Regions from separate parts of the Yersinia sp. SCPM-O-B-9106 (C-191) genome, predicted to be linked through region 2. Evidence: riboswitches for the same ligand, from Rfam matches in the RefSeq annotation. Region 2 holds a riboswitch; each other region holds the start of a gene.

Region 1 (6,538 bases), 430 kb from region 2:
TCAGTGCGCCGCCATTCACGCGTTTCTTCTTCCGCCATTTGCCGGGCTACTGCGGCGTAGCGCTCAATATGTGCGCTCAGAGCAGCCAGCGAGATATCAATCGCTTTCAGGAATTGTTCTTTGTGCAGGTCACTCCAGTCAGTCAGTTGCAGCCGAGAGCGACGGCTGGCCACTTTACTGCGCAGACCATCCAGCCCTTTTTCTAGCAATAACGGGAAGTTAACCGCCAAATGCGCATCGCCGGAGGTCATATTGCCCTCGGCTTTTATAATGCCGGTCGCCAACAGCGCTTTTTGCTCATCAGTAAACATGCCGTAGCAGCGGTCTTGCACTGTTTGCCCGCGCCACCATGGGCACAGCTGGTGTAATACCGTTTTGTCGGCTTCACTGACTGAGAAACCGGCACCGGGGCGGTCGGCTAACGCGTCAATTTCACTCTCAATCCAGCCCACGGTGTATTCAGGAAAAATCGGCGCGGCGCGTAATTGGCTGGCCTGATTACCAATAATTAGCTCATCATTTTTAATCCAAACAGTGCGTTGCTGTAAGTGATGGGCCAGTGCCAGCGCCCGCCGAACCGGCAGCGGTTTATCCTGATGTTGTTGATAAGCCTCGGTATAATGCAACGCCCGCTCAGTACAAACCGGCGGTTTTACAATATGAATCAGCGCGTTTTTATGCTGTTTTGTCCGTTCGCTTAAGGTTACCAAATCGAGAGTCGTCATTGCGTCATCCTCTTAAGATTGCCGTCAGGCCCTTTTCACGGGCATAACTTTCCGCGAAGGCCAGCAGGGAAGGAGAGTCCAAAGGTGTACTTGCCGCCAGATACTTTTCACCCAGCAGCGAATATTTATTGATGCCCAGAGTGTGATAAGGCAAAAAATGAATTTCTTTCACGCCAATCTCATCCGCAGCAAAATCGACAATTCCTTGTACCGAGCGGCGGTCAGCATTGAAATCCGGGATTAAAGGCACCCGCACCGTAATATCGGTGCCCGCGGCCGCTAATTTGCGGAAGTTATCCATCACCCGTTTGGCAGAGCCGCCAGTCCACTGTTGAAAACGGCGCTCATCGGTGTGTTTCAAGTCTGCCAGCATCAAATCCAGCCACGGCAAAGAGGGGGCGATATAGCGCCACGGGGTGTGCAAACAAGATTCAACCGCGGTATGGATGCCCAGTTGATGGCAGCGCTGCAATAATTCAGCGGCCACTTCCGGCTGCATAAAAGGTTCGCCGCCAGATAATGTCACCCCGCCACCACTGCGCCGATAAAATGGCAAATCGCGCAGCAATATCGCCATAGTGCCGTCAATATCAATGGGGTCACCGCACACCGTCAACGCACCACTGGGGCAGCGCGTTTTCAGTGCTTGAAAGTCGTCTTCAGCCAATAGCTGGCGATGAATAACAATTTTATTATCAATATGTTGGATTGCTTGCGGGCAAGTCTGATGACACAAATCGCAGCCGGATAAACACAGACGCGGGTCAAATAACAGCTCCGGCTCACGTGAGCGGCTTTCGGGGTTTTGGCACCAGCGACAACTCAACGAACAGCCTTTGAGGAACACCACGCTACGAATGCCGGGGCCGTCATGAGTGGAATAACGTTGTAAATTAAAAATCATCTTATTCCTCCCATTCGCTGACTAACCCGCTTTCATTAACAAGCAGTATCCGCGTAATATAGGGAAAGAAAAATTGATGAAGTTTGCCGAGGAGTTCCCCTTTTATGTCTACCTCCCGCTTGCAACAGCAGTTCATTCGCCTTTGGCAACGTTTTAGCGGTTTGCCCACAGAAACCACCTTGCAGGAGCTGGCTGACGTGCTCTGTTGCTCGCGCCGCCATGTGCGTTCCTTATTGGGCAGTATGCAGCAAGAGGGGTGGCTGAGCTGGCAGGCGGAAGCTGGCCGAGGTAAGCGCTCACAACTGACTTTCCTCTGCTCCGGCCTGGCCTTACAGCAACAGCGGGCCGAAGAGTTACTGGAACAAGAAAGTATTGATCAACTGGTGCAGTTGGTCGGGGATAAAAAAGCAGTGCGCCAAATGCTGCTCTCTCAGTTAGGGCGCAGCTTCCGGCAAGGTAAACATATTCTGCGGGTGCTCTATTACCGCCCCTTACAAAATCTATTACCCGGCACCGCGCTGCGCCGCTCAGAAACCCATATGGTGCGGCAGATTTTTAATGGTCTGACGCGGATAAATGAGGAAAATGGGGAACTGGAGCCGGATTTGTCTCATCACTGGCAAGCCATTAGCCCATTGCATTGGCGCTTTTATTTGCGCCCGGCGATTCATTTTCACCATGGCCGTGAGCTGGAAATGAATGATGTGATGACCAGCCTGACTCGGTTAATCTCCCAACCGCTGTTTTCACATATCACCGCGGTGCGCTCACCCACCCCGTATGTGATTGATGTGCATCTCAGTACCCCGGACAGCTGGCTGCCGTGGTTGTTGGGCAGTGTACACGCCATGATCTTGCCGCAAGAGTGGGAAAATCAGCCGGATTTCCGCCGACATCCTATTGGGACTGGCCCTTATTCCGTGATTCGAAATCATCATAGCCAATTGAAAATTCAGGCATTTGATAATTATTTTGGTTTTCGCGCACTTATTGATGAGGTCAATATTTGGGTATTACCGGAGCTGTCCGAAGAATTGGTTTATTCCGGTGTGCAATTGCAAGCTGATGATACCAGTAAAAATGAGCTGGAAAGCCGGCTGGAAGAAGGCTGTTATTTTCTGTTATTCGACCAGCGATCTCCCCAAACCTGCAATCCTGATATCCGCCGTTGGCTCTGTGAACTCATCACCCCCGTCGCCCTACTCAGCCATGCCGATCCTTTTTACCAACGCTACTGGTCACCGGCTTACGGCATGTTACCGCGCTGGCACCATAACCGGCTCAGGGTACTGGAAGCGAAACCGGAAGGTTTGACCGAACTGACACTGACTTTTTATAGTCACCATTCAGAGTTTGATGCTATCAGCCAAACATTGGCCACATTATTGGCCGCACACGGGGTCAAATTGATCATAAATGTGGTGGATTATGCCAGTTGGTATCAAGGGGATGCACAGAGCGACATCTGGCTCGGCAGCGCCAATTTTTATCTGCCGCTGGAATTTTCCCTGTTTGCCACCTTGTATGAGCTGCCGCTGCTGCAATATTGCCTGGATGAAAAACTGCACCAAGATGTTGAATTATGGCGAAATAATACTCTGCCAATGGCGGAATGGAGCCAGCGTTTGGTCAGCCAGAATCAATTTCACCCACTGTTCCATCACTGGCTAGAATTATATGGGCAGCACAGTATGCGCGGGGTGCGCATGAACACACTCGGCTGGTTTGACTTCAAATCGGCCTGGTTTACGCCACCAGAGGATTAAACCCGCTTTCGCCCACTGCAATTAAACTCTACAATAGCGCCGTCTCAACGGGGTGCTAACTTGCAGAAAATCGCAAGTTAGCTGAGAGCAAACCCGTCGAACCTGATCCGGTTAACACCGGCGGAGGGATTTGAGAAAAATAACGCTGTATCTTCTTGATATTCATGTTATTTACCGCCTCAGATACCTTTGCCACCTTTATCTTTAAGGAGTGCAAAGTGTTTAAACGCATGATTTCCTGCTTGTTTTTTCTGTCTGCCGCTGCCGTCGCTGCTGATAAACCCACCTTGACTGTTTATACCTATGATTCTTTCGCGGCTGATTGGGGCCCGGGGCCGTCGATTAAAAAAGCCTTTGAAGCCGAGTGTGATTGTCAGCTTAAATTTGTGGCGCTGGAAGATGGTGTTTCCCTGCTGAACCGCCTGCGGATGGAGGGTAAAAATAGCCAAGCCGATGTGGTGTTGGGCTTAGATAACAATCTGCTGCAAGCGGCAGAGCAAACCGGATTATTCGTGCCAAGTCAGGTAGATACCAGCCATCTGACTTTGCCAGAAAAATGGCAAAATAAAATTTTCGTCCCCTACGATTATGGCTATTTTGCTTTTGTGTATGACAAAAATAAATTGAAAAATCCGCCGAAAAGCCTGCAAGAATTAGTCGACAGCAAAGAACCGTGGAAAGTGATTTATCAAGACCCGCGCACCAGTACCCCGGGCCTCGGTTTAATGTTGTGGATGCAAAAAGTCTATGGCGACCAAGCCCCGCAAGCCTGGCAGAAATTAGCGAAAAAAACCGTCACCGTGACCAAAGGCTGGAGTGAAGCTTACGGCTTGTTCCTGAAAGGTGAAGGGGATTTCGTGCTGAGCTACACCACTTCTCCGGCTTATCATCTGATTGCAGAGAAGAAAGACAACTATGCGGCGGCTGATTTCAGTGAAGGCCACTATCTGCAAGTGGAAGTGGCTGGTGTGGTCGCGTCCAGCAAACAACCGGAACTGGCGCAGCGCTTTATGCAATTTATGGTCACTCCTGCATTCCAGAATCATATCCCGACCGGCAACTGGATGTATCCGGTAATCAAAATGGACTTACCGGCTGGATTTGAAACACTCACCGTGCCGCAAAAAGCTTTGCAGTTTGATGCAAAAGACGTGGCTGATAATCGCGGTAAATGGATTCAAGCATGGCAATCCGCCGTCAGCCACTAATCCCCGCGTGGCTATGGCCGGGGCTACTGGCCGCCTTGCTGATAACCGGTGTCGCCTTACTGGCGTTCACCGCTATCTGGCGTCACGCGCCAGCGGCAGACTGGCAAAGCATCTGGCATGACAGTTATCTGTGGCATGTGATTCGCTTCACTTTCTGGCAGGCGTTTCTCTCTGCGCTGCTGTCCGTTATTCCGGCGATTTTTTTGGCGCGCGCCTTATATCGCCGCCGCTTCCCCGGCCGCCAATTGATGCTGCGCTTATGTGCCATGACATTGGTGCTGCCGGTGCTGGTCGCCATTTTCGGCATCCTGACGGTTTATGGCCGCCAAGGTTGGCTGGCGGCACTATTGGGCTGGCTAGGAGTGGATTACCGCTTCTCGCCCTATGGTTTACAAGGGATTTTGCTGGCGCATATTTTCTTTAATATGCCGCTGGCAACCCGCTTGTTATTGCAGTCATTGGAAAGCATTGCCGTTGAGCAGCGCCAGTTAGCCGCCCAATTGGGCATGAACGGCTGGCAGCATTTTCGCTGGATCGAGTGGCCCTATCTGCGCCGCCAAATTCTGCCGACTGCCGCGCTGATTTTCATGCTGTGTTTTGCCAGCTTTGCCACCGTGCTCTCTCTGGGCGGCGGGCCGCAAGCTACCACCATCGAACTGGCTATTTATCAGGCACTTAGTTATGACTATGATTTAGGGCGCGCCGCATTATTGGCACTGATTCAACTGGGTTGCTGTCTGGGATTGGTGGTGCTGAGCCAACGGCTAAGTTCAGTGTTGGCGGTGGGAAATACCCATGCTCAGGAGTGGCGCAGTCAGCAGGATAGTACCTGGTCGCGCATTAGCGATACATTGTTAATCGGGGCGGCGTTATTATTGATGGTGCCACCATTGCTGGCTGTTGTAATTGATGGCAGCAATAAAACGATATTGACCGTGCTACAACAACCGGCGCTGTGGCAAGCTTTCTTTACCTCACTGACTATCGCCATTGGGGCCGGATTATTGTGTGTCACTCTGACTATGATGCTGTTATGGAGCAGCCGTGAGCTGAAACTGCGCCACCACGCGGCTTACGGGCAAGTATTGGACATCAGCGGCATGGTGATTCTGGCGATGCCGGGGATCGTGCTGGCAACCGGCTTTTTTTTATTGCTCAATGACACTCTGGGCTTGCCGCAATCGCCTTATGCACTGGTGATTCTGACCAATGCGCTGATGGCGGTGCCCTATGCATTAAAAGTGTTGGATAACCCGATGCGAGACTTGGCTGAGCGCTATACGCCGCTGTGTTTATCACTGGATATTCGCGGCTGGCACCGTGTGCGCCACATTGAGTTACGGGCACTGAAACGCCCGCTGGCTCAAGCGTTGGCCTTCGCCAGTGTGCTTTCTATCGGGGATTTTGGCGTGGTCGCGCTGTTTGGTAACGAGCATTTCCGCACCCTGCCATTTTATCTCTATCAACAGATAGGGTCTTATCGCAGCAATGATGGCGCGGTGACCGCCCTGCTGCTGCTGTTACTGTGTTTCCTGCTGTTTACTCTGATTGAAAAACTGCCGAGCCGCCATGCTAAAGCTTGAGAAAATCACCTATTTATACGACCACTTACCGATGCGTTTTGATTTGCGCATGCAAGCCGGTGAGCGGGTGGCTATTCTTGGCCCCAGTGGGGCGGGTAAAAGCACGCTATTGAGCTTAATTGCGGGCTTTTTAGCTCCGGCCAGTGGTCAAATGCTGCTGAATAATCAAGACCATACCCTAACACCGCCCGCCCAAAGGCCGGTATCCATGTTATTTCAGGAAAATAATCTGTTCGCGCATTTGAATGTCGAACAAAACATTGGGCTGGGTTTGCATCCGGGGCTAAAACTCAATCATGAGCAAAAATTACTGCTCGGCCAGATTGCGCAACAAGTTGGGTTGGAAGAGTGT
Region 2 (6,538 bases):
CCAGAAACTGGCCTTATTACAACCTTTACCTAGCGGCGAACCTCATCAATGGCCGCCACTACAGCAGCAGATTGCCCGGCAGATTTTGCAAGGTTGGTATGTGGGAGTGATTGGTGAAGGAACTGATGCGGCAGTCATCAGTTATGAAAATGCATTAATGTTCGATGCGGTATCCGATGTGTTGGTTATTCGCTCTTATTGCCCGAATAAACCCGGATACTGGGCTGTAAAGCCTGATGTCGCCTTATAATTTTGGAGGATACATTTATGGCTGACACACTCAAGGCGGACATCGTCGTCATTGGCTCGGGCGTTGCTGGCGGTTTAGTCGCGCATCAATTGGCGATGGCTGGTAAGTCAGTATTGGTTTTAGAAGCGGGGCCGCGCCTTTCGCGTTGGGAAATTGTGGAAAACTTCCGCAATCAGCCCGACAAATCAGACAATATGGCGCCTTACCCCTCAACATCTTATGCCCCCCATCCTGAATCTAACCCTAATAATAACTATTTGATTCAAAAGGGTGAGCACCCCTACGATGTACAATATATTCGCGCGGTAGGGGGCACCACCTGGCACTGGGCAGCATCGGCCTGGCGTTTTCTGCCGAATGATTTCAAGCTAAAAACAATCTATGGCGTCGGGCGCGATTGGCCGATTGACTATGCCGCGCTGGAAAAATGGTATTTACGCGCAGAGCAGGAACTCGGTGTTTGGGGGCCGAGTGATGAAGATCTTGGCTCCCCGCGTAGTGCGCCTTACCCGATGGCACCGCTGCCGTTATCGTGGAATGAACAGCGCATTAAAACCGTGCTCAACAGCCACACTTTTAATGGCAGTCGTTTTGATGTTGTGACTGAGCCGGTGGCGCGCAACAGTCGCCCTTATGATGGCCGTCCCACTTGCTGCGGCAACAATAACTGTATGCCAATTTGCCCGATAGGGGCGATGTATAACGCCATAACTCATGTTGAAAAAGCCGAGCTGGCGGGGGCTATTATTCGCCCACAAGCGGTGGTTTATCAGCTGGAAGTGGATGATCAGCAGCAAATTACCGCCGCTTTGTTTAAGGATGCACAAGGTAATGAGCACCGCGCTGAGGGCAAGTATTTTGTGTTGGCAGCCAATGGCATTGAAACGCCGAAACTGATGCTGATGTCCACCAATGATAAAAATCCACTCGGTGTCGGGAATAGCTCCGATATGGTCGGGCGCAATCTGATGGACCACCCCGGAACTGGCGTCACCTTTATGGCTAGTGAGCCGCTCTGGCCGGGGCGTGGCCCGCAGGAAATGACCTCTTTGATTGGGTTCCGCGATGGCGCATTCCGTGCTGAATATGCGGCGAAAAAGATTCATTTATCTAATTTGTCCCGCACAGATCAAGTCACCATTGAGTTGCTCAAGCAAGGAGAATTACAACTCGGGCCGCAGCTTGACGCCAAAATCCGCGATCGGGCGGCGCGTTTTGTGCAATTCGACAGTTTCCATGAAATCTTGCCGCATGTGGAAAATCGTATTATTCCCAGCCCGACAGAGAAAGACGCCATTGGCATTCCGAAGCCGGAATTTTACTATGCAATGGATGATTATGTGCGCAAAAGTGCAGTGCATACTCAGCAAGTCTATGCCGAAGCGGCCAGATTGATGGGCGGCACTGAAGTGCAGTTCCACAATAACTTTGCCAATAATAACCATATTACTGGCACCACCATTATGGGCAATGACCCCAAAGATTCCGTGGTGGACAGTGATTGCCGCAGCCATGACCACAAAAATTTGTTTATCGCCAGCAGCAGTGTGATGCCAACTGTCGGTTCAGTGAACTGTACTTTGACGATTGCCGCTCTCTCTCTGCGTATCGCTGAAACTTTAAAGGCCGAGGTGTAAGATGAAAAAGCTAACCCTAGGTCACTCAATGACATTCCTGTTTATAGCATTGGGATTCGCTGCAACTGGATATGCTCGTGCGGATGCTAACCTGATTGCGCGGGGTGAGTATTTGACCAAAGCCGCAGACTGTGTGGCGTGCCACACCACCAAAGATGGCAAACCCTTTGCCGGTGGATTGGCCTTTAAAACCCCGATGGGCACCTTATATTCGCCGAATATTACCCCCGATAAAGAAACCGGAATTGGTGGTTGGACGGATGAAGAGTTTTTGCGCGCACTGCATGAAGGGAAAGGCAAAAACGGCGAGAATCTCTATCCTGCTTTCCCTTATACCTCTTATACCTTGCTGACGGATGATGATGTTAAAGCCATAAAAGCTTATTTGTTCAGCTTACCGGCAGTGCATCAACCGAATCGCGAAAATGACATGCCGTTCCCATTCAATCAGCGCTGGGGGCTGTGGTTCTGGAATCTGGTGAATTTTGAGGGGCAGCGCTTCCAGCCCGATACCAGCAAAGATGCGCAATGGAACCAGGGGGCTTATTTTGTTGAGGCGCTGGGGCATTGTGGTGAATGTCATACTCCGCGCAATATCACCATGGGAATGAAAGACAGTAAAGCTTATGCCGGTGCTGATATTGATGGTTGGACGGCATTCAATATTACCTCAGATCCGCATGCTGGGATTGGGGGCTGGAGCCAGCAACAGGTCGTGCAATATCTGCGCAGCGGCCATGTTGACGGTAAAGCACAAGCGGCTGGGCCGATGGCGGAAGTGATTGAAAACAGCACCCGACATCTGACTGACAGTGATCTGAATGCAATGGCGGTGTATCTGCGCACGCTGAAGCCATTAAATCCAAATGACGAAACTAAGAGCCGTTCGGATTGGGGGCAGTCGGCGACCAGTGTTAATACCTTACGTGGCGTACCTTTCACGGCGGATACTGTTACGGGGAACAATAACACTGACGGCGCGCGCTTGTATTTGGGGAACTGTGCCAGTTGCCACAGTTTTACCGGTGAGGGCGTGAAAGATGGTTATTACCCATCATTGATGAAGAATTCGGTGGTCGGGGCATCCGCGCAAAATAACCTGATTAATGTCATTCTCCACGGCGTGTCGCGCAAAACCAATGATGGCGAGGTCTTTATGCCCGGTTTTGCCAACACATTAACTGATGAGCAGGTTGTCAGTTTGAGTAATTATCTATTGCAGCAGTTTGGGCAACCCACACTGAATATCAAAGCCGATGATGTTAAAGCATTACGCGGAGAATAATGAAGAAGAATAAGGGGGCTTTGGCTCCCTTTTATCACATGCTATTTATATCACTAAGCCATTTGCTTAGTGAATGTATTATTGACCTTCTATCATCTGCCCGTGATAATAACAATTCTGACTCGGGGTGCCTGCCACAAATAGTGGAATGGCTGAGATATTACCCGTATTACCTGATCTGGATAATGCCAGCGTAGGGAAGTATATTAATGAAGCGTATCAATGTGTTAACTATTGCCGGAACTGACCCAAGCGGCGGTGCCGGTATCCAGGCTGATCTGAAAACCTTTTCTGCATTACAGGCCTACGGCACCAGTGTTATTACCGCTTTAGTGGCGCAAAACACCGGTGGTGTACAGTCTGTTTATCCCATCGAACCCGCTTTTGTTGCTGCTCAGCTAGATTCTGTCCTCAGTGATGTGCGTATCGATAGCGCCAAAATTGGTATGCTGGCAAATGCGGAAATTGTCGATATTGTTGCTACGCAACTACGGCGTTATCCCATTCCATTTGTAGTGTTAGATACTGTGATGGTTGCCAAAAGCGGGGACCCGTTACTTGCACCAGAGGCCGTTGATGCGGTGCGCCGCTTATTGCTCCCGCAAGTTGATTTGATTACACCTAATTTACCGGAAGCCGCAACATTGCTTGATTGCCAACCCGCGCATAATGAACAAGAAATGTGTGAACAAGGGCGGGCATTGTTAGCTCTCGGCTGTCAGGGGGTATTGATGAAAGGGGGGCATTTGAGTGGCGAAGAAAGCCCAGATTGGCTGTTTACCGCGCAAAGTGAGCAGCGCTTTGTGACACGGCGGATTAATACCCGACATACCCACGGCACCGGTTGCACCTTGTCGGCTGCACTGGCGGCATTACGGCCACGGCACGCGAATTGGGCCGCTACCCTGAGTGTAGCTAAAGATTATCTGCAAGGGGCACTGGAACAAGCCGACACCCTCGAGGTGGGGCAGGGGATCGGGCCGGTGCACCATTTCCATCAATGGTGGTAATCCCCTTCGACCTTGAAACCGCAGGGGGCTGTCTGGTTGCAATTCCATTGACTTTGGAGGCTGAAGTCGATGAAATTATTACGCCAGTAAATAGCGCTGTGTCATCGTAAACATCGCGATGGCACGTTGCAAATGATGAGCATCAAAACGATTAAGCAGGTAACTTTTAGCCGCTTTGCGTGGGCGAATACACAGTAGCAACTTCGGCTCGCCAGCTTCATCTTTGATCAGGTCGAACTGATAACTGCCGATGCTTTTTTCGTCTTCCCGCCAAGAAATTTGTATTGCTGGCAACGGGTTATCTGCCGTGGGTTGTCTGACGGCGAAAAAGTATTCTCCGGCCCAGAAACCGGCATAATTGCCGTCAGCTTGCAAAGGTTTGGTTTGGAAAATGGGGGCTGCCGCGAGCTGGCTGACGGCAGCCAAAGTTATTTCTCGATGAGCTTGTTGCCACAAAGGAACATTATTTTCGATTTGCCAGCAAGCCGCGCCCAGATAATCGTTCAGTTCACGCCAATCTTCATCCAGTTGCTGGCGTAATTCCTCTTCGAGAATATTACGATATTGCTGCATCCCGCTGGGTTGCTCGCCTAATGTTTCGTAAGTGATTAACTCCATGGTGCGGGGCTTGCGGCGAAAACTCATCCACAACACCACCTTGGGGATACGAAACTCAATCGACTGAATACTCAGCCGATAGCTATCCCCTTTGTTCAACACAAAGCCATTGGCGGTGCCGCGCTTATTTTGATAATTCCGTATCACCACCACGCTATTTAGCCCCATCCAGCCGGTAACATAGTGCTCACTGTCAGAGTTGGCAACATCCAGATCGACCACCATTTGGACGATTTTATCGCTCTCAAGCTTATCTAGCGGATGGGCATCCCCAGCAGAGTAATACAGCTTCTTAGGGGCTTCGGGTAACTCAAGGGTCAACATAGCAGGGCCTTTTTCGCGGGTGGTTATCAACTCATCATCTACTGGTTTATAGCTTACCTCAAGCTGTCATACAGATTGCGGTATAACGAGAATTAGGATGAAAATTCGTGCTATGGATCAACTTTTCCTACTGTTAAGGGTCATAAATATGCAAACTACTATCACGCATGCCAATTTATTGCATTGAGGCCTGTTCAATATATTTAGGGTATAGATTAATCAGATAATAAGGATTTCGATAATGAAAGGTCATAAAACCCTCCATTGTCTTGTTGCTGCGGCGATACTCAGTGCCAGTTCCTGGGTTTTCGCGCAGCCAGCGATGAATGTTGTTTCGGCTCCATCAGACTCAGCGCCTGTTCAGGGCGCACCTGCTAAGCCCCTTCCCACCACCGCTGATCTTCTACAACAACCGGTGTATAAAAATAGCTGGCAAAAAATGGTGAAGAGTCAGAAAAATTTGCCTGCATGGGCGCGTAAAGGGGTAGGGACATCCTCGCCGTATGAAGTCATCAATTGGGAAGGCCAGCAGTATAAAGTGGGGCGAATTTGCAAACCTCATGATTGCAGTAATAATTTTATGTGGGTGGCTTTTAGCAAGGATAAAAAACAAGTTTGGCAGGCATGGGGGATGCGAGTGTCGGTAGAGGATAAGCCAGAAGCGCTCAATACTCCGAGCAAGTTCGCCACTTATCAATGGCTTGGTCGCCCGAGTGAGAGTGTTCAGACTTTGCTGAAAAAACAATTAGAGCAAGATCCTAACTGGCACTGATTCTTGATTGTTTTCAAGTTGCAGGAAAGCAGCCAACACACCTGCAACTTGAAAGATGAGGGGGATATCAGCCAACGCCTGCCTGGTGCAAATCATGCAGATTGATAGCGCCAACCAGTTTCCCATCAAGATTAACCACCGGTGCCGCACTAATATGATGCTGATGCAGAGCTTCCAGTGCTTCACCCGCACGCCATTGTTCTGGCAAGCGGTAACCCGGGCGAGTTATTGCGCCGCCGAGCGGCTGTTGCAAAGTGCCGCCTTTAACCAACCAGCGGCGTAAATCACCATCAGTGAATACCCCGACCACCCGTTGATTTGGATCACAAACCGCCACCAGCCCTAATCCGGTGCGGCTCAATTCCAGCATCGCTTCCATTACGCTATCGGATTCATTTACCACCGGTAAGCGGTCACCGGTTCTCATTAAATGATGAACTCGGTTGAGCAACCGCGCCCCCAAACTGCCACCGGGGTGTGAGCGCGCAAAGTCTTCTGCATTGAAACCACGATGGCGCATTAATGCCATTGCCAGCGCGTCACCCATCATCAGAGTATTGACGGCGCTGGATGTTGGCGCTAGACCCATCGGGCAAGCTTCATGCTCAACACTGATATCCAGCACGCAAGCCGCCGCCAGCG
Region 3 (6,538 bases), 1.6 Mb from region 2:
CGCGCCACGGTGCCTGGTGGCGGCAGTAATGGCAATTGGTCATAGCGATACCAACCGGCATTCAGCAGCTCTTTAGGATCGTGTTGCAGCTCACCGCTGTCATACTCCGCCATAAAGGCCATCATCAGTGAATGCGGGAATGGCCACGGCTGTGACGTCACATAGCGCAGGTTTTTAATGTGGATATTACTTTCTTCCAGCACTTCGCGGGAAACCGCCTGTTCCAGTGTCTCCCCCACTTCGACAAACCCGGCCAACACCGTGTTAATACCGCCACGATGGCGAACATGCTGCGCCAATAAAATTTCATCACCACGGCGAATGGCAACAATCACGCAAGGGGCGATTTGTGGATAATAACGTTCACGACAATGATTGCACAGGCAAGCCCACTCGGTGCGGCTGGCATGCATTTGATGCCCACAATAGCCACAATAGCGGTGAGATCGATAAAACTCGGCCAATTGTACGCCGCGCCCCGCCAGTTGAAACAAACCGCGATCGACATCCAGTAATTGCCGCACTGACCCCATCTCGGTGGACATCTGTTGGCGGATCAGCCAAACCGCCTGCCCTTGCCATTCACCAATCTGCCGTGCGGTCGCGCCCTGTAATGACCAATTGGCCGCATTACCCTGTGGTAACTCCCCGTTTGGTAACCATAATTTGTTTTCATGGCTGACAATCCACCAGCCACTTTCTTTACCTGTAAGTTGTAGTTCCATATCGTTGTTGCACAACCTCGACTTCACTGGCAATCTAGAATCCGGCTTGTTACTTTTTTGTAACCCACTTTTACTTTTTCTTACTCACGGGGTCGATCATGCTCAACCGACTGGAAAGCCTGACTCAACGCGTTGGCGGCAGTAATGAATTAATTGATCAATGGCTTCATGCACGTAAAGAACTTTTAGTCTCGTATTGCACAGTGATCGGTATTAAGCCGCAAAAAGAAAAGCATACCCCGCTTAATGAAAAAGCGCTGGAGAACTTTTGTCATAATCTGGTGGATTATCTCTCCTCCGGACATTTCAATATCTACGACAGAATTATCAAACAGGTGGAAGGCGCATCCAGCCCGAAAATGGCTCTGACCACCAAAGTTTATCCTGCTTTGAAAAATAACACTCAAACTATCATGGCATTCCATGATCGCTATACAAACATTGAGATCGATGACGATAGCTGCACTGAGTTTCAACAAGCTTTATCCGATATCGGCGAAACCCTTGATGCCCGTTTTCGGCTGGAAGATCAATTAATTCAGTGGGCGGCTGAATCCTGGCAAGCTGCTCAGCCAGTGGATCAAACAGGGCAGGTAAAATAGCCCACAGATCTGTGCGAGCTTGTAGTTCTCATTCAACCTCAATACCCAAAGTAATTGAGATTGCAGGTAGGCAGCAAGTGAATGAATTCCGATGAGCTTACACAGGTAAGTGATTCGGGTGAATGAACGTAGCTAACACCGCTGCAATTTCAAGTAAGAAGGGTATATACTGAGGATTCTTGTCGGAGTGCCTAGCACCTGTTTTCTTAGGAAAACAAACGCAGGCTGAGACCGTTAATTCGGGATCCGCGGAACCTGATCGGGTTAATACCCGCGAAGGGAACAAGAGTAATTTATCGCTACAGGCCCGGAATTCACCTGACAGGTGGCTGCCGGTCACTGGCTAACATCGTTACTCCCGCCAAGCTCCAGACAAGCAATTTTCCCCTTAACCACATTGGCCTTTAAACCCATTGGTAGGAATTTGCTATGTCTAATAATACAATTGCTAAAGATTTATCACGCCCACGTCAGTCTATTCCACGTAAACAACAACGTGAACAAGCCCAAGAATTTATTGATACCCTGCAAGGGGTTACCTTCCCTAACTCCCAACGTATTTATCTGCAAGGCTCACGGCCCGATATTCAAGTGCCGATGCGCGAGATCCAACTCAGCCCGACATTGATCGGCGGCGGTAAGGACTCTCCCCACTATGAAGAAAATGAAGCCATTCCGGTGTATGACACCTCCGGCCCTTATGGTGATCCGCGCGCTAAGCTGGATGTGCATGCCGGTTTACCCAAACTGCGCGAGAGCTGGATAGCCGATCGTCAGGATACCGCCGCGCTCTCCTCGGTCAGTTCTGGCTTCACCCAACAGCGCTTGGCTGATGAGGGCTTAGACCATTTGCGTTTTGAGCATCTGCCCCGCCCCAAAAAAGCCCTTGCGGGCCAATGTGTCACTCAGTTGCATTACGCCCGGGCAGGTAAAATCACCCCAGAAATGGAGTTTATCGCCCTGCGGGAGAATATGGGCCGTGAACGTATTCGCAGTGAAGTATTACGCCAACAGCATGCGGGGCAAGCATTTGGTGCGCATCTGCCAGAGAATATCACCGCAGAATTTGTCCGACAGGAAGTGGCCGCTGGTCGAGCTATCATCCCCGCGAATATTAACCACCCAGAATCTGAACCGATGATTATTGGCCGCAACTTTTTGGTGAAAGTGAACGCCAACATCGGCAACTCTGCCGTGACCTCTTCCATTGAGGAAGAAGTGGAAAAACTGGTGTGGTCAACGCGCTGGGGCGCGGATACCGTGATGGACTTATCCACTGGCCGCTATATTCATGAAACTCGTGAATGGATACTGCGCAATAGCCCAGTCCCCATTGGCACCGTCCCTATCTATCAGGCGCTGGAAAAAGTCAATGGCGTGGCGGAAAACCTAACCTGGGAAATGTTCCGCGACACCCTGCTAGAGCAGGCCGAGCAAGGGGTTGATTACTTTACGATTCATGCCGGTGTGCTGTTGCGCTATGTGCCGATGACCGCTAAACGGCTGACCGGTATCGTCTCCCGTGGCGGGTCGATTATGGCGAAATGGTGCCTTTCCCATCATCAGGAAAATTTCCTGTATCAGCATTTCCGCGAAATCTGCCAGATCTGCGCGGCTTATGATGTTTCATTATCATTGGGTGATGGTCTGCGCCCTGGTTCCATTCAGGATGCCAATGATGAAGCCCAATTCGCTGAGCTGCATACCTTGGGCGAATTGACCAAAATCGCCTGGGAATATGATGTGCAGGTGATGATTGAAGGCCCTGGGCATGTGCCAATGCAGATGATTCGCCGCAATATGACTGAAGAGCTGGAGCATTGCCACGAAGCGCCATTTTATACCTTAGGCCCCTTGACCACCGACATTGCCCCCGGTTATGACCATTTTACCTCCGGCATCGGCGCGGCCATGATTGGTTGGTTCGGCTGCGCTATGCTGTGCTATGTCACCCCCAAAGAGCACCTTGGTTTACCCAATAAAGAAGATGTAAAACAGGGGCTTATCACTTATAAAATTGCAGCCCATGCGGCTGATTTAGCGAAAGGTCACCCCGGCGCGCAAATCCGCGATAACGCCATGTCAAAAGCGCGTTTTGAATTCCGTTGGGAGGATCAATTTAATTTGGCTCTCGACCCTGAAACCGCGCGTGCTTATCACGATGAAACTCTGCCACAAGAATCCGGCAAAGTGGCGCATTTCTGCTCCATGTGTGGGCCGAAATTCTGTTCGATGAAAATTTCGCAGGAAGTGCGCGATTACGCCGCTAAGCAAGAAACAGCCGCCAGGCAAGAGTTGGCGGTGGTGCAAGAAACGGCGGCTCAACCTATCGAAGTTTTGCAATCCGGTATGGAGCAGATGTCCGCTGAGTTCCGCGCCCGTGGTAGCGAGCTGTATCACGCCCCCGCCAGTCTGCAAGCGGAGGCGAATAATGAGCCAGTCTGATAATGCTTTATTTTCTGCCAAGAGAGGCTTCCCCGCGACCAAGCAGCACCTTGGTCTGTATCCGGTGGTCGATTCCGTGCTGTGGATAGAGCGCCTGCTTGCGGCAGGTGTAACCACCATCCAGTTGCGAATCAAGGATTTAGAGGATGCGCAGGTAGAACAAGATATTGCTGCTGCCATTGAATTAGGTAAACGCTATCAGGCACGCTTATTTATCAATGATTACTGGCGGCTGGCGATTAAACATGGCGCTTACGGGGTGCATCTGGGGCAGGAAGATCTGGAAGCCACTGATTTGGCTGCAATTCAGCAAGCCGGATTGCGGCTCGGGGTCTCCACTCACGATGAACACGAACTGGCGATAGCCAAAGCCATCCGCCCCTCTTACATTGCATTGGGGCATATTTTTCCGACCCAAACCAAGCAGATGCCATCATCCCCACAAGGGCTGGCGGTGCTTAAGCAGATGGTCGACAACACCCCGGATTACCCGACGGTCGCCATCGGCGGCATCAGTATTGAGCGCGTCCCCGCCGTATTGGCAACTGGCGTCGGCAGTGTGGCGGTGGTCAGCGCAATTACTCAGGCCGATAACTGGCAGCAGGCCACCGCGCAATTACTGCATCTGATCGAGGGCAAGGAGCTGGCTGATGATAAACATGCATGAATTGAGTGACAGTGAATTCTTGCGCTACAGCCGCCAGTTATTGCTGGAAGATATTGGCCCTGAGGGCCAATTGAAACTGAAAACTGCCAGTGTATTGATTGTCGGCCTCGGGGGACTTGGCTCCCCAGCGGCACTCTATTTGGCAGCGGCCGGGGTTGGAACATTATTATTGGCTGACGATGACCCGCTAGAATTGACCAATTTGCAGCGCCAAATATTATATCGCACCACGGATCTCGACCGAAAATCGCCCACTAACCCAACTAAAGCGCGGTTAGCCCAGCATCATTTGCAAAATCTTAACCCACAGATTGAAATTATCGCGTTGGAAACACGGCTGGCCGACCAAGCGCTGGCTGATGCTGTTGCTGGCGTTAATTTAGTGCTCGATTGCAGTGACAACATGGAGACGCGCCATCAAGTCAATGCCGCCTGTATTAAAGCACAAAAACCGTTAATCAGCGGCAGCGCCGTGGGTTTCAGCGGGCAGTTATTAGTGATTGAACCGCCCTATTCCCAAGGTTGCTATACCTGTCTTTATCCAGATAAAGAGCTACCGCAACGTAATTGCCGCACCGCCGGTATATTGGGGCCGGTAGTGGGTGTCATCGGCACCTTGCAAGCACTGGAGGCCATTAAAATGCTGGCTGGGCTGGCCTCTCCGCTCAGTGGGAAATTGCGCCTATTTGATGGTAAGCAGCAAAGCTGGAGCACCTTGCAACTCACGCGGGCAAAACATTGCCCAGTCTGTGGAGGCTCACGGTGAAGAGTAAACATATCAATATTGTACTCAATGATCTGCCGCTTGAAGTGGAATGCGCGATAACTGCTGCCATGCTGCTCCAACAACTGAACCGCCACCAGCCGGGTACCGCGCTGGCGATTAATCAGGTCATCATCCCGCGCGCTGACTGGGAAAAATGCCAGTTACACGCGGGTGATGATATTTTGCTATTCCAAGCGATTGCCGGGGGCTGACATGCTGAAAATCGCCGATACCACTTTTACCTCCCGTTTATTTACTGGCACGGGCAAATTTTCCACGGCTGAATTGATGTTAGAAGCATTGCAAGCCTCCGGTTCACAACTGATTACCATGGCGATGAAGCGGGTAGATTTACACGCCGGTAACGATGCTATTCTGGCCCCTTTGCGCCAATTGGGCGTACGTTTACTGCCCAACACCTCCGGCGCGAAAACTGCGCAAGAAGCTGTTTTTGCTGCACGTTTGGCACGTGAAGCTCTCGGCACCCATTGGGTGAAACTGGAAATCCACCCGGATGTGAAGTATTTGCTGCCCGACCCCATCGAAACGCTGAAAGCCGCCGAAATACTGGTGAAAGAGGGATTTGTGGTCTTGCCTTACTGCGGCGCAGACCCGGTATTGTGCAAACGGTTGGAAGAAGTCGGTTGTGCGGCCGTCATGCCATTGGGCGCACCTATTGGTTCCAATTTGGGATTGCGCACCCGCGACTTTCTGCAAATCATTATCGAGCAAGCCAAAGTTCCGGTGGTGGTCGATGCCGGAATTGGCGCACCAAGCCATGCCCTTGAGGCCATAGAACTCGGTGCTGATGCTGTTCTGGTGAATACCGCGATTGCGGTTGCTCACTCACCGGTGCAAATGGCCCACGCTTTTCGCTTAGCAGTTGAGTCCGGCGAGTTGGCGCGTCAAGCTGGACTGGGCAATCGACAGTTTGATCAAGCCATTGCCACCAGCCCACTGACTGGTTTCCTTAGCCAGCTTGAGGAAGAAAATCATGTCTGAAGACTTCAATCAGCGCTGGCAGCAATTGGACTGGGATGATATCGCTCTGCGCATCAACAGCAAAACCGCCGCAGATGTTGAGCGGGCGATTAATGCCGTCAAACCGAATCGTGATGATTTAATGGCACTTATTTCTCCCGCTGCACTGGCTTATCTGGAGCCAATGGCGCAGAAAGCCCAACAGCTGACCCGCCAACGCTTTGGCAATACGGTCAGTTTTTATGTTCCGCTCTATCTTTCTAATCTGTGTGCCAATGACTGTACTTATTGTGGTTTTTCAATGAGTAATCGCATCAAACGCAAGACATTGGATGAAGCAGAGATTATCCGA

The links. Region 2 has a riboswitch for thiamine pyrophosphate ahead of thiD (bifunctional hydroxymethylpyrimidine kinase/phosphomethylpyrimidine kinase). Riboswitches for the same ligand answer to the same signal wherever they lie in the genome.
Positions count from the first base shown of each region.
Region 1: linked by a shared signal. The riboswitch ahead of thiB (thiamine ABC transporter substrate binding subunit) and the one ahead of thiD (bifunctional hydroxymethylpyrimidine kinase/phosphomethylpyrimidine kinase) in region 2 are both predicted to bind thiamine pyrophosphate.
Region 3: linked by a shared signal. The riboswitch ahead of thiC (phosphomethylpyrimidine synthase ThiC) and the one ahead of thiD (bifunctional hydroxymethylpyrimidine kinase/phosphomethylpyrimidine kinase) in region 2 are both predicted to bind thiamine pyrophosphate.

Region 1 is NZ_CP110791.1:757,894-764,431, reverse strand. It holds gene OP863_RS03405 (formate C-acetyltransferase/glycerol dehydratase family glycyl radical enzyme) at 1-725, opposite strand, end outside; gene OP863_RS03400 (glycyl-radical enzyme activating protein) at 730-1,629, opposite strand; gene sgrR (HTH-type transcriptional regulator SgrR) at 1,734-3,395, shown strand; TPP riboswitch at 3,434-3,542, shown strand; gene thiB (thiamine ABC transporter substrate binding subunit) at 3,614-4,603, shown strand; gene thiP (thiamine/thiamine pyrophosphate ABC transporter permease ThiP) at 4,579-6,186, shown strand; gene thiQ (thiamine ABC transporter ATP-binding protein ThiQ) at 6,173-6,538, shown strand, end outside.
Region 2 is NZ_CP110791.1:1,185,438-1,191,975, forward strand. It holds gene OP863_RS05390 (sugar dehydrogenase complex small subunit) at 1-250, shown strand, start outside; gene OP863_RS05395 (GMC family oxidoreductase) at 268-1,887, shown strand; gene OP863_RS05400 (cytochrome c) at 1,889-3,172, shown strand; TPP riboswitch at 3,286-3,389, shown strand; gene thiD (bifunctional hydroxymethylpyrimidine kinase/phosphomethylpyrimidine kinase) at 3,382-4,182, shown strand; gene OP863_RS05410 (hypothetical protein) at 4,261-5,124, opposite strand; gene OP863_RS05415 (inhibitor of vertebrate lysozyme family protein) at 5,366-5,896, shown strand; gene gutQ (arabinose-5-phosphate isomerase GutQ) at 5,964-6,538, opposite strand, start outside.
Region 3 is NZ_CP110791.1:4,040,350-4,046,887, forward strand. It holds gene nudC (NAD(+) diphosphatase) at 1-725, opposite strand, end outside; gene OP863_RS18225 (Rsd/AlgQ family anti-sigma factor) at 824-1,327, shown strand; TPP riboswitch at 1,501-1,626, shown strand; gene thiC (phosphomethylpyrimidine synthase ThiC) at 1,757-3,772, shown strand; gene thiE (thiamine phosphate synthase) at 3,759-4,439, shown strand; gene OP863_RS18240 (HesA/MoeB/ThiF family protein) at 4,423-5,205, shown strand; gene thiS (sulfur carrier protein ThiS) at 5,202-5,417, shown strand; gene OP863_RS18250 (thiazole synthase) at 5,419-6,207, shown strand; gene thiH (2-iminoacetate synthase ThiH) at 6,200-6,538, shown strand, end outside.